3 regions of the Bombilactobacillus sp. ESL1187 genome follow, and region 2 is predicted to be linked to each of the others. Evidence: predicted binding sites of a transcription regulator. Region 2 holds the regulator's gene; each other region holds the start of a gene.
The links. The regulator Rex, encoded in region 2, represses fermentation and respiration genes when NADH is low (regulators of the CRP and FNR family bind a similar motif). The targets are predictions, from matches to a motif close to TTGTGAANTANTTCACAA.
Positions count from the first base shown of each region.

Region 1: the regulator Rex is predicted to act here: its motif matches at 3,836-3,853, upstream of AC3B5B_RS03940 (CidA/LrgA family protein).
Region 3: the regulator Rex is predicted to act here: its motif matches at 2,153-2,170, upstream of AC3B5B_RS03815 (NAD(P)-dependent alcohol dehydrogenase).

Region 1 is NZ_JBYLTZ010000001.1:797,650-803,489, forward strand. Features, by position in the region: gene rpsF (30S ribosomal protein S6) at 1-284, shown strand, start outside; gene ssb (single-stranded DNA-binding protein) at 318-830, shown strand; gene rpsR (30S ribosomal protein S18) at 862-1,098, shown strand; gene AC3B5B_RS03930 (DHH family phosphoesterase) at 1,198-3,216, shown strand; gene rplI (50S ribosomal protein L9) at 3,245-3,697, shown strand; gene AC3B5B_RS03940 (CidA/LrgA family protein) at 4,014-4,451, shown strand; gene AC3B5B_RS03945 (LrgB family protein) at 4,451-5,179, shown strand; gene dnaB (replicative DNA helicase) at 5,359-5,840, shown strand, end outside.
Region 2 is NZ_JBYLTZ010000001.1:360,877-366,716, reverse strand. Features, by position in the region: gene AC3B5B_RS01960 (glycoside hydrolase family 38 N-terminal domain-containing protein) at 1-1,202, shown strand, start outside; gene AC3B5B_RS01955 (redox-sensing transcriptional repressor Rex) at 1,306-1,935, shown strand; gene manA (mannose-6-phosphate isomerase, class I) at 2,044-3,021, shown strand; gene AC3B5B_RS01945 (LTA synthase family protein) at 3,345-5,276, shown strand; gene groES (co-chaperone GroES) at 5,626-5,840, shown strand, end outside.
Region 3 is NZ_JBYLTZ010000001.1:768,746-774,585, reverse strand. Features, by position in the region: gene AC3B5B_RS03820 (helix-turn-helix domain-containing protein) at 1-818, opposite strand, end outside; gene AC3B5B_RS03815 (NAD(P)-dependent alcohol dehydrogenase) at 954-2,075, opposite strand; gene AC3B5B_RS03810 (MFS transporter) at 2,417-3,676, shown strand; gene rhaB (rhamnulokinase) at 3,689-5,134, shown strand; gene rhaM (L-rhamnose mutarotase) at 5,152-5,469, shown strand; gene AC3B5B_RS03795 (L-rhamnose isomerase) at 5,492-5,840, shown strand, end outside.

The DNA.
Region 1 (5,840 bases), 440 kb from region 2:
ATTATGAAATCACTTATATCATCAAACCGGATATTTCTGAAGAAGATAAGAAGGCCTTGATTGAACGCTTTGATAAGGTTCTCAAAGATAACGGTGCTGATGTATTAGATTCAAAAGATTGGCAAAAACGGCGTTTGGCTTACGAAATTGGTGGTTACAATGAAGGTACTTACCATATCGTTAATGTTAATGCCCAAGACCAAGCAGCGATCAATGAATTTGACCGGTTATCAAAAATTGATGACAGCATCTTACGTCATATGATTATCAAGCGCGAAGATTAATCTGTTGGAGACAGTCAAAAAGGAGACAGGAGTATGATTAATCGTAGTGTATTAGTTGGTCGTTTGACCCGTGACCCTGATTTGCGGTATACAGCTGCAGGAACAGCCGTTGCTACTTTTACCGTTGCTGTTAATCGGCAATTCACCAATTCAAATGGTGAACGGGAAGCTGATTTTATTAATTGTGTGATTTGGCGTAAATCAGCAGAAAATTTTGCTAATTTTACGCATAAGGGCTCATTAGTTGGTATTGATGGGCGCATTCAAACTCGCAATTATGAGAATCAACAAGGACAGCGTGTTTACGTGACCGAAGTTGTAGTGGAGAATTTTGCACTGCTAGAACCGAAATCGGCGAACCACAATAATGGAAATCAAAATCAAACGGTTGAAAATAATACGACTCCTGGACTAAGCAACTCTAATAATAATTTTAATAATTCCAATAATAGAGCTGCCAATAATTCTGCTCCATCAATGGATGAAGATCCATTTGCGGATAATACGCAGTCGATTGATATTTCAGATGATGATTTACCGTTTTAAATTTTGTGAATAATTGAAAGGAGCGTTCAACATGGCACAACAACGTCGTGGTGGCCGTCGTCGCCGGAAGGTTGACTTTATTGCCGCTAACCATATTGAATATATTGATTACAAAGATACAGATTTGCTGAAACGTTTTATTTCGGAACGAGGCAAGATTTTACCTCGTCGAGTAACGGGAACAAGCGCCAAGAATCAACGCCGTTTAACAATTGCGATTAAACGTGCACGAGTAATGGGCTTATTACCATTTGTTGCTGAAGATTAATAAGCTTCAATCCCAAAGAAGTCTACTCAAGGTAGGCTTCTTTTTTAATGTAAACAGTATGTTAAAATATAGCTAAATTCTAGTTACAAGAGGGTAAGTATGAAAAAAAAGAGCGTAGCTAAGAATAGTTTATTAGCTATTAGTCAGCCACTACGTTGGGGGTTAATTGTCGTAGTGGTTTTGGCTTTAATTTTAGTTAGTTTAATTTTTGGAATTAGTCCAGTTTTAGGTTTATTGGTCTTTATTATTTTTACGTTAATTGTCGCCATTGGTTCTTATTTATTACGCAAGTTTGTGGTGCAAACTAATAAATATCTATACGATTTATCATTTCGTGAAAATCGGGGCAAACAAGAAGCTTTGATTAATATTCCCATTGGGATGTTACTGTATGATAACGACAAACAGCGCACGATTGAATGGGTGAATCCTAATTTACAGCGCCATTTTGTTGATAAGGATTTACTAGGACGTAGTTTAAATCAAGTTAATCCAGAATTAATTCAACTGGTCGAAAAAAATGAACAGCAGCAACAAGCTGCGACGTTATTAACTATTGGTCAAACTCAATTTCAAACTTTTGTGCAACCAAATTTTCGCGTAATTTATTTTTTGGATGTTACGCAGTATGTAGCTATTAAGCAAAAGTATGAAGATGAAAAAATTTCGATTGGGCAAGTGTTTATTGATAATTATGATGAGCTTGTGCAAACCATGGCTGATCGGGATCGCTCAGATTTGAATAGTTATTTAACTAATCAATTAACTGATTGGGCTAATCAAAATGAAATGTATTTAAAACGCGTGGCCAGTGACCGTTTTATTGTGGTGGGCTATGTGAATGCGCTAAAGGCACTGGAAGCTAATAGCTTTTCAATTTTAGATCAAATTCGTAAGACTACTTCGCAGCAAAATGTGCCGTTAACTTTAAGTATTGGCTTTGCTTATGGTAAAGATAATTTGGCCCAACTAGCGTTAGATGCGCAAAAAAATATTGATTTGGCCTTGGGTCGAGGTGGCGATCAAGCAGTTGTACGTGAGGCGGACGAACCAGCACGCTTTTATGGCGGCAACACCAATCCGATGGAAAAAAGGACGCGTGTCCGGGCACGGATGATTAGCCAAGCCTTAAGAGAGTTATTTAACCAAGTTGATATTATTTATGTGATGGGGCACCAACAACCTGATATGGATTCTTTAGGTGCCTGTTTAGGCATTCATCGAATTGCACAAATGAATAATAAAACTTGTAAAATTGTGATTGATGCTAACGGAGCGCACACAGATGTTGCACGTTTATTGCAATGGATTGAGCAAGACCAGCATTTATCAAATGATTTAATTACGCCGCAACAGGCGTTAGATCAAGCTAATGCGCAAAGTATGTTGATTATGGTTGACTTATCCAAACCATCGCGTTCCGCTAGCCCAGAATTGGCGGCAAAGTTAGCCGATCAAACGGTAGTGATTGATCATCATCGGCGTGGTGAAGAATTTCCTGCTAATCCATTACTGGCTTACATTGAGCCTTATGCTTCCTCGGCTAGTGAATTGGTAACTGAAATGATTGAATACCAACCACAAAGTCAACAGTCTTTATCTAAACTAGAAGCGACGGCTATGCTAGCTGGTATTTTTGTCGATACACATTCCTTTTCTTTACGTTCAGGAACACGGACGTTTGATGCGGCCAGTTATCTACGCTCAGTAGGAGCTGACAGCACGAAAATGCAAAATTTGCTGAAAGAAAATGTGTCATCCTATATCCAAAGGAACCATTTAATTGATACTGTACAAATGGTGACGCCACAAATTGCCATTTGCACGGGTGAAGAAGATCAAGTTTATGATTCCGTGATTGCGGCACAGGCAGCTGATACTTTATTGACCTTATCAAAAATTGATGCTTCATTTGTGATTACTAAAAGGTCCGATGCCAAAGTAGCAATTTCAGCGCGGAGCTTAGGTGACTTTAATGTGCAAGTTATTATGGAAGAAATGGGTGGTGGCGGTCATTTATCCAATGCGGCAACGCAATTAGCTGATTACACAATTGCTCAAGCTAAGAAAGAATTGATTGCAATTATCCAACAAAAAGTAGAAGATAAACCTAAGTAAGCAGACAATAACTAGGAGGCATGAAAAGATGCGTGTAATTTTCACACAAGATGTTCGCGGTAAGGGTCGGCGTGGCGAAGTCAAAGAAGTCGCTGATGGCTACGCGCGCAACTTCTTAATTAAAAATGGTAAAGCTCAAGTCGCTACTGCTAAGGCCATCAGTGAATTGAATGGTAAAAAGCAAGCCGAACAACGAGAAAAAGATGAAGAACAAGCTAGTGCTCAAATGATTAAGACCGTTTTAGAAAAAGATGAAACGGTGGTTGAACTACAATCGAAAGCTGGCAGTGATGGTCGGTTATTTGGTTCAATTCCCAGTAAACAAATTGCGCAAGCTTTAAAACAACAGTACCAAATTGAAATTGATAAGCGCAAAATCGAATTGGCCGAGCCGATTAAAGTTTTAGGTTATATGAATGTACCAGTGAAATTGTATCCAGGGATTGAAGCCTCCATACGGGTGCATGTCAGTGAAAAGTAATACTATTGTTGTAATGTAAATTACAGTATTAGTTGCAGAATTTTTTGAGAAAAATTATAAAGAAACTAGGTTCTTGTGAATTCTAGTTTTTTTAATAGCTCAAAGATGTAAGGGCTTGCAGATTGTGAAGCAATTATCTTGTGAAATACTTGACAAATTCGTGAAAACGTTATAAACCATATGTAGATAGTTTTTAGTTTTGATTAAACTAAAATTTTATCGATTTTGGGAGAAAGAAAGTGATGATGGAACCAATTTATTGTTTAGGTCTCTTAGACAATAAGTGCGATAAATTTTAAGAATAGGTGATGTGAAAATGAAACCAGAAGATAAGAAGCCAAAAGCTGCACCATTATTGATTCAAATGTTAATTTATGCAGCAATTTTGTTTGTATCACAGTGGATTTCTAATATGATGCCAAAATCATTCCCTGTACCGACGCCGGTTATTGGCTTGATTTTGTTATATTTATTATTGACTTGTCATATTATTAAATTAGAGTGGGTTGATTCCTTTGGAAGTGCCATGATTGGTTTAATTGCCTTTTTGTTTGTACCATCCGGAATTTCCCTAGCTGCTAATTTGAACATTATGGCAAATGAAGGTGTCCAATTAGTTATCGTCATTATTTTATCAACAATCGTTTTGTTGGTAGTAACGGCTTATACAACAAGATTGTTATTATGGATCAGTAAAAAGATCAAACATACTGATACAGATACACAAGAACAAGTAGGAGGAGAGAACAAATGATGGCAGAGTTATTATCGAATCCCTTATTTGGTATCTTACTTTCATTGGGAGTTTTTGAAATTGGGCAATACTTATTTAATTTGACTCATGGCTTTTTCTTATTTCAACCGTTGTTTGTAGCGATGGTTTTGGGAATTTTTCTAATTTTCTTGTTAGGAAAAGGCATGGGAATGACGACTGCAGCAGCTTATACGAAATTCTATAAGCCTGGTGGGGATCTAATCTTCTGGTTCTTAACACCTGCCACAATTGCTTTTGCAATTCCGCTTTATAAACGTAATGATGTGTTTAAGAAGAATTGGCTAGTTATTTTATTGAGTTTGTTAATTGGTACCTTTATTTCCTTATTTGTTATTTTGGGAATTTCCAAACTCTTGGGACTCAGTCGGGTCGGCACAGCTTCCATGATGAGTCAATCAGCTACGACTGCGATTGCTTTACCATTGTCAACAGCTATTGGTGGCAACACTGCTGTTACTGCGATGGCATGTATCCTGAACGCCGTTATCATTTATGCTTTAGGTAAATGGTTAGTTAAGTGGTTCAGATTGGAAAGCGACCCCATCGGTGCTGGTTTAGGTATGGGTACTGCTGGACATACCGTTGGTTCTGCTTTTGCCTTGAAATTAGGTTCTGTTCAAGGTGCGATGGCCGCTGTTTCGGTTGTTATCATTGGTATTGTAGATAATATTGCAGTGCCACTGTTTGCACAAATGATGCATCTGTAAACACTAGTTTATAATTTAAATGATAAAACCTTTTCTAGTTAGTTAATTTAAACGTTGGTAACTAGGAAAGGTTTTTTTGTTTACTTTCGATGGTATTTAATGTTATTTTGAATATTTTAAAACATATATTATCCCTATATTATCCGTGGTAAAATTGTAACTAGATATGAGGTTAATTCATGAACGATACAACAATGCAGAGAATTCCACCTAATAATAAAGAGGCTGAACAATCAGTTCTAGGATCGATTCTATTACGTCCAGAAAAAATTGTTGATGCGGCTGAATATTTGACGACTGAGTCTTTCTATTATCATGCGCATCAGTTAATTTTTGCTGTCATGTTGGAATTAAATGAAGCAGACCAGGCAATTGATGTCGTGACTGTTAAAAATCAACTTGAAGCTAAAAATCAGTTAGCAGATATTGGCGGCGTTAATTATTTAGGGGATTTGGCAACAACCGTCCCCACCGCCGCCAATATTGTTTATTATGCCAAAATTGTGGCTGATAAAGCCGTATTACGGCAGTTGATTAATACGGCAACTGATATTGTGGCCCAAAGTTTTGATGAGCAAGATACTGATGTGGCCAACGTCTTGGACAATGCCGAGCGAGCTATTATGGAAGTCGGCGAAAACCAGAATAATAACGGCTTTAA
Region 2 (5,840 bases):
TAGCAACTTTAGAAGATAGTTCATCTGTGTCCATTAACAATCAAAAGTGGCAAGTTCAATACACAGGAACAAGCTTTACTGCTCAAACGCAAGGTCACGTTTATCCACAGCTGTTAGAAATTTTAGATTCGGGTAATGATGGTGATACGTATGATTATTCGCCTTTACCGCAGGAACAAGAAGTCAGCTTGCCGTTAACTGGACAATGTCAAGTGCAGACTGCTCCTAATTTACAAACTATGACGGTTCAAGGTACTTGGCAGTTACCTAAATCTTTAGCTGAAAGGCAAAAGGACCATCCGCAATTAATTGACGTGAACTTCAAAATTATTTTAAGTTTAGCAACAAGTTCTTCGGTGTTAGATGGTCAATTAATTATTGACAACCAAGCTTTAGATCATCGCTTGAGATTAAAGATTAACACGGGTATCAAAAGTTCACAGGCGTGGGCGCAAATTCAAGGCGGTTTTCGAACCACTACTAATTTGCCTATTGCGGATAATTGGCAAGACGAGTTTGTTGAAAAACCGGTCAATCTTTACAACTTTGATAAAGTTGTGGGCATGTATGAGCCCAAGCAAGGTTTGTTTTTGTTAAGTGGCGGCATGAAAGAATATGAATTATTGAATCAAAGCTTTGCCGTCACTTTACTAGCCACTACGGGTCAATTAGGAAAACCCAATTTATTGTGGCGTCCCGGGCGAGCTTCGGGCGACACTACTAGTGTCGGTCATCAGATGACGCCAACACCACTAGCTGAAGAAATCGGCTTAAATCATTTTGCGTTTGGATTAGTGGCAGTTGCGGACTTAGACGAGAATCAGTTAGCACGGACTGCTGAAAATTGGTTGGCCCCCAATGTTAATTACCAGTTACAAAAACTGAATTTATTTGTCAATCGGTTAGACAATAAAATTTGGGATGTTGAATTTGATAAATCATTACCTCAGTTACCACGCCAAGCGACTTTCTTACGGTTGGATCCGGATGTAACGATTACGGCTCTCTACTGTGCTTATACAATTCAGAATGCGATTGTGGTTAGATTGAGTAATCAAGCGAATAAAACGGTTGCTTTAACGGAATTCTTAGCGGCTGGTTTTCAACGAACCAATGCGTTAGAAGAAGTTCAGTCTTTACAAGCAGACGCGCAACAACTAGCACCGTATGAGATGGCAACTTTTATCAAAATTAATGGTTAATTTTCAAGGTAATAACTTTGTGATTTTATTTACTTGACATTGTGATATTAAAAGGTAGATACTGAAAGTATCAATTATACTTGTTCACAAGGGGATATTAACCATGACAAAATACAAAATACCAAATGCTACTATTAAGCGCTTACCGTTGTATCATCGTTACTTTCAATTTTTAAATGATTCCAATACTAAAAAGATTTCCTCAACAGAATTAGCTAAAGCTGTTCAAGTGGATAGTGCGACGATTCGGCGTGATTTTTCTTACTTTGGTTCTTTAGGTAAGCGGGGTTACGGCTACGAAGTTGAACCAATGCTGGAATTTTTTAAAAAGTTACTTAACCAAAGTCAAACGACGAAAGTAGCGTTGGTCGGAGTAGGTAACTTAGGTAGTGCATTATTAAACTATAACTTTTCACAGACGAACAATATTAAGATTACGGCCGCTTTTGATCAGAATCCGGAATTAATCGGCCAAACTGTCAATGGTGTGCAAGTTTATGATGTCGATTCTTTAGAACAACGTTTAGCAGATGAACAGATTGATGTTGTGATTTTGTCAGTACCAGTCATCAGTGCACAAAAGGTCGCTGATGAACTGGTAGCAGCCAACGTCAAGGGTATTTTGAACTTTACGCCGTTAAGATTGGCAACTCCTAATTCTGTGCGCGTGCACAATGTTGATTTAGCGAATGAATTACAAACATTAATTTATTTCTTAGATAACTATAGTTAAATTAAATGTTTAACTTTTGATTCACCTTTTAGCTTGTAAGGCGAGAATTTTGCGGTAAGTTAGTAGTAATTTTGGTTGATTACGGCTGCTTTTATTAGGAGGTATTAGATGGAACCATTGTTTTTACAACCCGCTTTCCAAAAAAAAATTTGGGGTGGGCGTAAGCTACAAGAACGTTTTGGTTATCGCATACCTGATGGTCAAGTGGGAGAATGTTGGGCCATCTCTGCTCATCCGCATGGTTTATCAACTGTTAAAAATGGACCTTTTGCTGGGCAAGATTTAGCCCAACTATGGCAAAAACAACCAGAGCTGTTTGGTTACCCGCAAGGAAAAGTTTTCCCTTTATTGACTAAGATTTTAGATGCGGAAGCTAGTTTATCAGTTCAGGTGCATCCAGATAATGCTTATGCCCAAGCACATGAAGGTGAGCTAGGCAAAACGGAGTGTTGGTATATTATTGATGCCCAGCCTGGTGCCTATTTGATTTATGGACATAATGCGCAAACTAAGGCAGAATTACAAGCACTGATTGACTCGGGGGACTGGGAACATTTGCTCAAAAAAATGCCAGTCAAAACAGGAGATTTTGTTTTTGTGCCTAGTGGGTGTGTTCATGCGTTAAATCAAGGAATTATTGCCTTAGAAACACAACAAAGTAGTGATACTACTTATCGTTTGTATGATTATGATCGTATTGAACAAGCTACCGGTCAAAAACGCCAACTGCATTTAAAACAGGCTCTAGATACGATTACTGTTCCTTTCCAAACACCAAAACTTAATCAAGCGGTCCAGCAATTTGGTGCTAGTTCCATCACCACTTATGTGAAACCACCTGTTTCGCCATACTTTGCAGTGTGGGGCTTACAAGTGCAAAATGATGCTTTAAGTTTGCAACATCAGTTGGGTGCTTACACCTTATGTTCCGTGATTTCCGGAACGGGACAGCTAGTGATTGCTGGGAAAACCTACGAGTTACAGTTAGGTGATCACTTTATTATTCCGGCGCCAATTACTGCTTGGCAATTTCAAGGGGAAAATCTCCAAATAATTGCTTCCGAAGCAATTGACAAGGTCGATTAATATTCAAAAAAGAGTCGGGACAAAAAGTTTTGAGAAGTTAAACACAGATTTTTGACTTTTGAAGTCACTATCAGCGGAGAAGGTTTGTTTGATTTACGAAATTTTTTTGTTCCGACTTTTTAATACTTAATATGAGGTTGTGACAAAAGCAATTTAGCTGCTAGTTACAACCTCATTTTTAAATATTTAATTTAATATTTTTTGTAATACCGCATTTTAACTGCTTTTGACTTATCGGCAAATTATGCTAGTAATATACCTATCTAAATTAGATTGTGCTAAAATTTAAAACTGTATTAATTTAAGTCGAAAGAGGATTTATTGTGCATAATCTAACTGTCAAACGCTTTATGTATTTTTTACTGCAAGTACTTTTAGTGTGTTTAATTGCTTACGGATTTTATTTTGAATTTCAACTAGCTTTAACCGGTAGTTTGACACACGGCTATCATGAGATGTTCTGGGAAATTAAGAATAATCCTGTCGTCACGCGAATCAACTGGTTTTGCCTAGTAGTTATTATAACGATGCTAATTGCGCTGTTAGGTGATTATTGGTGGGGAATATCCCTGAGCGTCATTATTTTCAGTATTATTTTATATGTGGACTTTAATAAAATTATTTCACGTTCTGAACCATTGTTACCTAATGATTTAAACATGGCTGGTCAAGCTGGTGGTTTAATTAAAATGGTCAGTTGGCAATCATTATTACTTTTAGCCATTGGCATTGTATTACTACTTGTAGCGGCCTACCTGTTACACAAAGTTACCAAAGGCTTGTGGTTAAAAAATCATCGGGTGCTGTGGCCGTTGAGAATTGGCTTTTTGGTGTTAGCAATAATAGCTTTAAGCTTGTTCTCACAAGCAGGAAATACGCGCTCTTTTGCTTCTAAACAATTGGCGAAGCATAATATTACTAATGTTGATCGTTCACAATTGGCCAATTATCGTAATCGGGGTACTTTAATTGGTTTTGTCTTTAATGCCCATTCTACGCCAATGATTAAGCCTGCTAATTATAGCGCGGCGACTATGAAGCAAATTACTAAACGTTATCAAAAAGGTTTGGTTAAAGCCAATCAAGGGAAAAAAGTTGGGAAAGTTAACATTATTTATATTTTAAATGAATCTTTAACCAATCCTTTACGGACACAGAAATGGTATCCCCTTGTTGGCAATAAAAATCCGATGCCTTATATTTCTAAGATGATTACGAATCCAACGGTCCAACAAGCTGGGGGCTATATGGTGTCTCCTGGTTTTGGTGGGGGTACGGCTAATATTGAATTTGAAGCCAATACAGGTTTCTCCAATTACTTTTTAAACAATACGCCCTATCAGGATATTTTACCTAATAAAAAATATTTTCCGAGTGTCATGCATTATTTAAATGATGCTGGCTATAATTCACAGGCCTACCATCCTTATGCCGGCACTATGTATCGTAGAAATCAAGCTTATCCAGCGATCGGTATCCATAAATTCCAAGATCAATCGAAATTACAGCATTTAAAGAAGTCACCACATGGTTTGTATGATACAGATGCCTCCGCCTATCCGAACTTTTATGCACAACAAAAAAAGTCTAGTCGCCAATTTAGTTTGATGTTGACGATGCAAAACCATATGCCTTATCAAGCAGAAATAGGTCCCAAAAGTTCTTATCAACTCCAGAATAAAGTAGCCGGAGATGCTGATAAGACTAAAAAATTAGAAGCTTATCTTCAAGAAGTTCACGATTCGGATCAAGCATTTAAGCAATTAGTGCAACATTATCAACATGCTAAGCAAAAAACGTTAATTGTCATGTATGGCGATCATTATCCTGGTGATGGTATTTATGATGATCTCTTCAATCAGAATACCTTGTATTCTCATGCAACGCCGTTTGTGATGGCGGCTAATTTTCCTTTACAGACGCATCATTATAATTACTTCTCGCCCAACTATATGTCCTTACAGTTATTGCAACAACTTAACTATCCGCAAACCCCGTTTTATCAATTATTGGAACAATTACAACAGCAAGTTCCAGTTTTGACCAAACCACTACAAATTTCTGGTACGGGCCAACAGAATCGAACCAAAGTAAGCAACGATACGTATGCGTTAACTGCTAAAAATGTTCACGGCCCTAAAAATGCTAAGTGGGATCAATCACGAGTTTATAAAGATTATCGGTTATTAGAATATGATATGACTTATGGTAAAGCTTACGCTAAAAAGGATGGTATGTTTCAAATTCCTCGCTAGTCATAGCTGAATCGGGTCAACAATTTGAAAACTATTTTGCAAAATTAATTATCTAATAATTGCATACGTGTCTTGAAAGCTCTTTATGCTCCAAATTTGATAAATCAAGTGAGTCGTCCATTACGGGCGACTTTTTGATTAAAAAAAGCAAAGGAAGATTACTAGATTTTGAGCCAATTAATGTGTTTTCAAAGCAATCTGTGCTACTGTAAAAAAGTAAGTTTTCCGAATATTTTTAAACGGAAATACTTGCATCTGGAAAGGAACATGTTATTATAGAACTTGTATTAGCACTATATAAAGATGAGTGCTAAGAGTGCTAAAAATGTTTTTATTTGGAGGGATTACTTTGTTAAAGCCATTAGGTGATCGTATTCTGGTACAAGTTGATGAAGAAAAGGAACAAACAGTTGGTGGAATTGTTCTAGCCAATAATGCTAAAGAAAAGCCACAAGTTGGTGAAGTTATTGCTGTTGGCGCCGGTGAACGGACACCAGAAGGTAAAACAATTGAATTAAGCATTCAAAAAGGCGATAAAGTCTTATTTGATAAATATGCTGGTTC
Region 3 (5,840 bases), 410 kb from region 2:
TTGGTTTTTAGTTGGGAAAAAGTATTATGCGTGTGTTTTTTAATTAAATTACCCAGGTAATCTTTGTTATAGCCATATTTATTAGCTAGCTGTTCCAAAGTAATGGTGGCATAGTTTTGATCAATTTCGTTTAAGCATTGAATGATTAAATCTTGTTGGCGATTGGTGGTTTTTACTGTCGGCAAAGGATGGTGACGGAGGATTTTGGCTAAAAGAATATCTAAATAAGATTCAATGATCCGACTCGAGTACGATTTTTCAAGAAAATATTCTTCAATAATTTCGTCCATGGTTTCTTTGATGTCTTGGTTTTGCGGAAATAAAATATAATTGCGGGTAGGATGCTTGCCAAGAGAAATATCAGATAAAAAACTATAAGTAATACTATTATTTTTGTGAATACTGTTTAATAGATTGAAAGTAATACTACTGTCGCGAAACAAAACATTGATGAGTAAATCGTTGGTCCCGAGTGCTTTGATAGAGTGGCTGCAACCAACATTCATCATTAGAATATCACCTTCATGTAATTTGACTAGTTGCCCATCGACGACTTCAGAGCAACTGCCAGTTAACATATAATTTAATTCTAAAAATTTATGCGTGTGTTTAGGGTAGGGGGCAAAGCGGTTATGTTTACTGATATAGACAGAATGGTACTTAAAAAAGTAATCGTTAGTTAAAGTGAGGAGTGCTTGATGATCGACAGAAGTAGCGACTGCACTTTGTGGTAAATCGGCAATAAAATGATGAGTTGCTTCTTGTTGTTGTTCTAAACTGGTTTTTTGTTGGAGCATTTGGATAACTTGTGCGTTCATAATAAAATCCTTTCGCAAGCTGATTAGCGATCAATAACGGAACAAAAAGGAAATGTTGGTCAATGATTAAGATTGAGCCAAACATTTCCTTTTATAATACTCTTAAATTCCCAAGTTACTGTCGAGTAACGACGATTATTTATCTGGTTGGTAGTCGGGATCAATAATCAAAACCGGTTTAATCGTTTTCCCCGAAACAGAATCGGCATTGGCTTGATTAATATCCTTGAAATCATAGAACTTTTCAGTTTTATCAAAGTCAAACCAACCTAACTTATAAAATTCAATCAAGCGGGTAATATCAACTTGAGGAATGGAATCGCCCATGTTGACACCAACGACTTTGCGATCATCAACGCAGAGATCATTCCAAGTAGAAATTTCTAATAATTTTGGTGTCACGGCGATCGCAGCACACGTTCCGCCTTGAGCTAATGCTAAAATGCTGTTTTTGATTACTGCAGGAATACCAGTAGTGTCAACCGTCCAATCAACGCCATAGCCATTAGTTAATTGTTGAATTTTAGCCACGGCATCCTCATCATTACTATTAATCGTATCTGTAGCTCCTAATTCTTTGGCTAAGGCCAATCTTTGAGGAACTACGTCTACAGCGATAACTTTAATACAACCAGAAATGCGCCCGGCCATCATAGCAGCTAGACCGACGGCACCAGTACCAAAGACAGCGATCGTATCACCAGGTTTTGGTTGCAAAGTATTAAAGACAGTACCCGAACCAGTTACATAACCACAACCTAATGGTCCTAATTTCCGTAAATCTAAACTTTTATCAACTTTGACAGCATTACGTTGATCAACAACGGTAGTCGTTGTAAACGAGGATTGATTAAACATATTAGAGATGTGCTGACCGTTCTGAGTAAATTGATCTTCACCATCGGCCCGGACCCCAGACAAATTGTAATCACCATAATTACGACACTGTGTGGGCACCCCTTTTAAACAATTATCGCAGGTTCCATCAGCGTAAAAAGATAAAATAACATGATCACCGACTTGAAAGTTTTTCACTTCGGAACCAATTTTTTCAACGATACCGGCCCCTTCATGACCTAAAATTGCTGGATAGCCTACCGAAGCATCGCCTTTGCGAATCGCTTCATCAGAATGGCAAATCCCGCTGGCCACCATGTGAATTTGGAGATCAGTCGGACCAACTTCGTGCAGTTCAATGTCATCTTCTAAGGTAAATGGTGCTCCTTGTTCTTTGACAACAGCGGCAGTAATTTTCATTAATAAAACCCCTTTCTTGAAATTCACCCTTTTCAACAATGATTATGTCACTATCAAAAAACGATTTCAATAAAAACTTGTGATTTTATTCATAAAGTTTTGCGATGAATGGTTTAAATATTTTATTTTTACAAAAAAATAATCTAAAAAGTGCTTTTATAGATAAAAATTACGAACTGTGCCCCTGGTTGATTTCCAAAATCTAAAATCATTAAATTAAAAAATGTATTAATATGATACTGATTATCAAGAATTATGCCATTGCGCTAGTCTAGCGATTACGCTTACAATCTATACAGTAAACGTTTACGATTAAGAATTATGAATGGAGATCTGAAGTTATGGCTAAAAGTTCGCACGCTTCAACGTGGGCAGTATCCTTAACCAATTTTTTAGACTCAGGCTCAATCGTTGCGGGCGGTGCAGGTTTAACAATGTGGCAAAAGCACTTTGGTTTGAGTAGCTTTGCCGTCGGTTTATTAGGGGCATTGAGTGCTAATGCTTTTGGTTCGGCATTGGGAGCCATCATTGGCGGGCATTTGTCTGATAAATACGGCCGCAAAATGATTTATACCTATGATATGTTGGTCTACATGGTCGGAACACTTTTAATTGTGTTTTCTATTAATTTTCCGATGTTACTAATTGGTTTTTTAGTAACAGGTATGGCTGTAGGTGCGGGGGTTCCTGCTTCTTGGACGTATATTGGTGAAACATCTGATGGAAAAAATCGGGCCCATGATATTGGGATTTCTCAATTTTCCTGGTCCATGGGACCGACGTTAGTTTTTGTAGCAGCATCATTATTTGCACCACTTGGTTTATTAGGTAACCGTTTATTATTTGTCTTTTTAACCATTGTGGCATTTATTGCGTGGTTATTGCAAAGAAACTTACCGGAATCTCAGGATTGGTTGCAACAAAAGGAAAAAGAACGGCAATCAGGAATTAAGCCGCATCCATATAAAGAATTATTTTCGAATATGGTTTCCATTAAAAGTATTCTCTTCTTATGCGGTGTTTATGCTCTCTGGAATTTAGTTGCGGGGGCGATGGGCTTCTTTATGCCATTTGTGTATGAAACTGTCGGTGGCTTAAATACCTTGCAGGCAAATATTTTACAAGCAGTTTTGTGGTTATGTACCGCTTTATCTGGTTACTTCGGTTTTGCCTTATTTGGCGATCGGCTTAATCCCCGGGGCTTCTTCTTTGTAGGGGCTTTAATGGCTGTTATTTCTTGGGTAATTTTAACTTATATTGGCTTCGGCTGGGCCGCTTTAATTGCTTTTGTAATTATTTGGGGACTATCTGCCGGAATTGGTGCCCAAGCTTGGTATGCTTTATGGGCAGTGGAGCTGTTTCCTACAAAGTATCGTGCTGGCTCCCAAGGGTTTATGTTCTTTATTGTCCGTGGTAGCTCTGGGATTTGGTCGATCATTTTCCCAATGATTTTAGCAGATCTTGGTTTTAAGGTTGCTGGGACGGTCATGATTATTTTGCTGTTAGTATCTTTGATTATTGGTGTTATTTGGACGCCACAAACTCAAGGTAAATCTTTAGATGAAATCACTTTGGAACGTTATGGTACCAAAGAAGAATAGAAGGTGCAGTTAGTGAGTAAAACTTATGTAGCAATTGATATTGGCGCTTCCAGTGGGCGTTTGATGCTGGGTCAATTAATTGATGGCCAATTGCAGTTGAAAGAAATGCACCGTTTTACCAATGGATTTACCTCCAAAAATGGTGCTGATTGTTGGGACATTGATCATATTATCCAAGAAATTTTACTGGGACTGCAAAAAGTCAAACAAGCTGGTTATGCGGAAGTAACAGTGGGAATTGATACGTGGGCTGTTGATTACGTTTTGGTCGGTTCAGATGGTCAACGTTTGAAAGATCCGGTTTCTTATCGGGATGCGCGGACTAAAAATGCGATTCACGATTTAACCTCTGATTTATCCAAAGAATATATTTATCAGAAAACCGGGATTCAATTTTTAGACTTTAACACGTTATACCAATTGTTTGAAGAAGACAAAGATTTATTAGCACACACCGACAAAATTTTAATGATTCCCGATTACTTGGGTTATGTGCTAACGGGCCAAGCAGTAACGGAAGTTACTAATGCATCCACGACGCAAATGTTAAGTTTACGCGAAGGTTTGTTTGATGAACATTTGTTGCAAAAGGTTAATGTCAGTGCCGATCAATTTCCTAAGTTAGTTGATCCCGGGACCATGCTGGGTGAATTACAAACGGATAAATTCCCCGATTACGATTTACCCCAAGCTCAAGTAATTACGGTAGCGACTCATGATACGGCCTCGGCCGTCGTAGGAACTCCCGGACTCGGGCAACGTTGGGCTTACTTGAGCTCAGGAACCTGGTCTTTGATTGGAGCCGAATTAAATGTTCCAGAGAACGGCCAGTTAGCATTTAAACACAACTACACCAATGAATGGGGTGCGTATGGCACGTATCGGTTTTTGAAAAATATTATGGGCTTGTGGATTGTGCAAAATATTAAAAAAGAATTACATGATCAATATAGTTTTGCGCAATTAGCTCAGTTAGCACAACAAGAAACGCCATTTCAACAATATATTGATGTCAATGATCAGCGCTTTCAAAATCCACCAGCGATGATTCCAGAAATTCAAGCTTACTGTCGTGAAACGCACCAAAAAGTCCCGCAAACTCCTGGTGAAATTGCGATGGCTGCTTATTCGAATTTGTCACTGTATTACGCTAATGAATTAGATATTTTGGGCCAAATTTTAGGTTATCAAATTGACACGTTGAATATTGTTGGTGGTGGTGCCAATGTAGCTTTAATGAACCAGTTAACAGCTAATATTGCTGGTGTGAATGTGTTTGCTGGCCCCACTGAAGCCACGGCCATTGGCAATTTGATTGTGCAGATGATTGCGCAAGGTGATATTTTAAATGTTTATTTGGCACGGCGGATCATAGCTGATTCCTTTGATTTAAAGCAATATCAACCGCAACAAGATATGCAAGAACATTTAAAAACTTGGCGTAGCAAATTTAGATAAAAAGGAAGTGACCAAAAGTGACAGTCCGTTTGGGACAATTAATGCATGTTTATCCAGATCAATATGCTGAGTATGAAAAGAGACACAATAATTTGTTTCCGGAAATGCGCCAAGCTTTGAAAGCTGCTGGTGCGCATAATTACTCAATTTTTCTGGATAAAGCCACGGGCAATTTGTTTGCTTATTTAGAAGTTGATGACCTTGATAAATATAATCAGATTTCCGAGTCTGATGCCTGCAAAAAGTGGTGGGCATATATGGAACCGATTATGGATACGAATCCGGATCAAAGTCCAGTGACGACCGACTTACATGAGGTTTTTCATTTGAATTAAATTTTTAAGGAGATGTGTGATTATGACTAAATCTGAAACTGTTGAAAATGCTTATCAAACCGCCAAGGAACGGTATGCTGAAATTGGCGTAGATACAGAAGCTGCCATGGAACAATTGAAAAAAGTTAAATTATCTGTGCATTGTTGGCAAGGTGACGACATTCATGGCTTTGTGAATCCGGAACAAGAATTAACCGGTGGCATTGGCGTCAGCGGTGATTATCCGGGGATTGCTACAACACCTGATGAATTAACGGGTGATTTACACGAAGCATTATCATTAATTCCTGGTCATCATAAAGTGCAGCTGCATACTTTATATGCGGTCACAGATCGCAAAAAAGACTTTGATGAAATTGGTCCAGAAGACT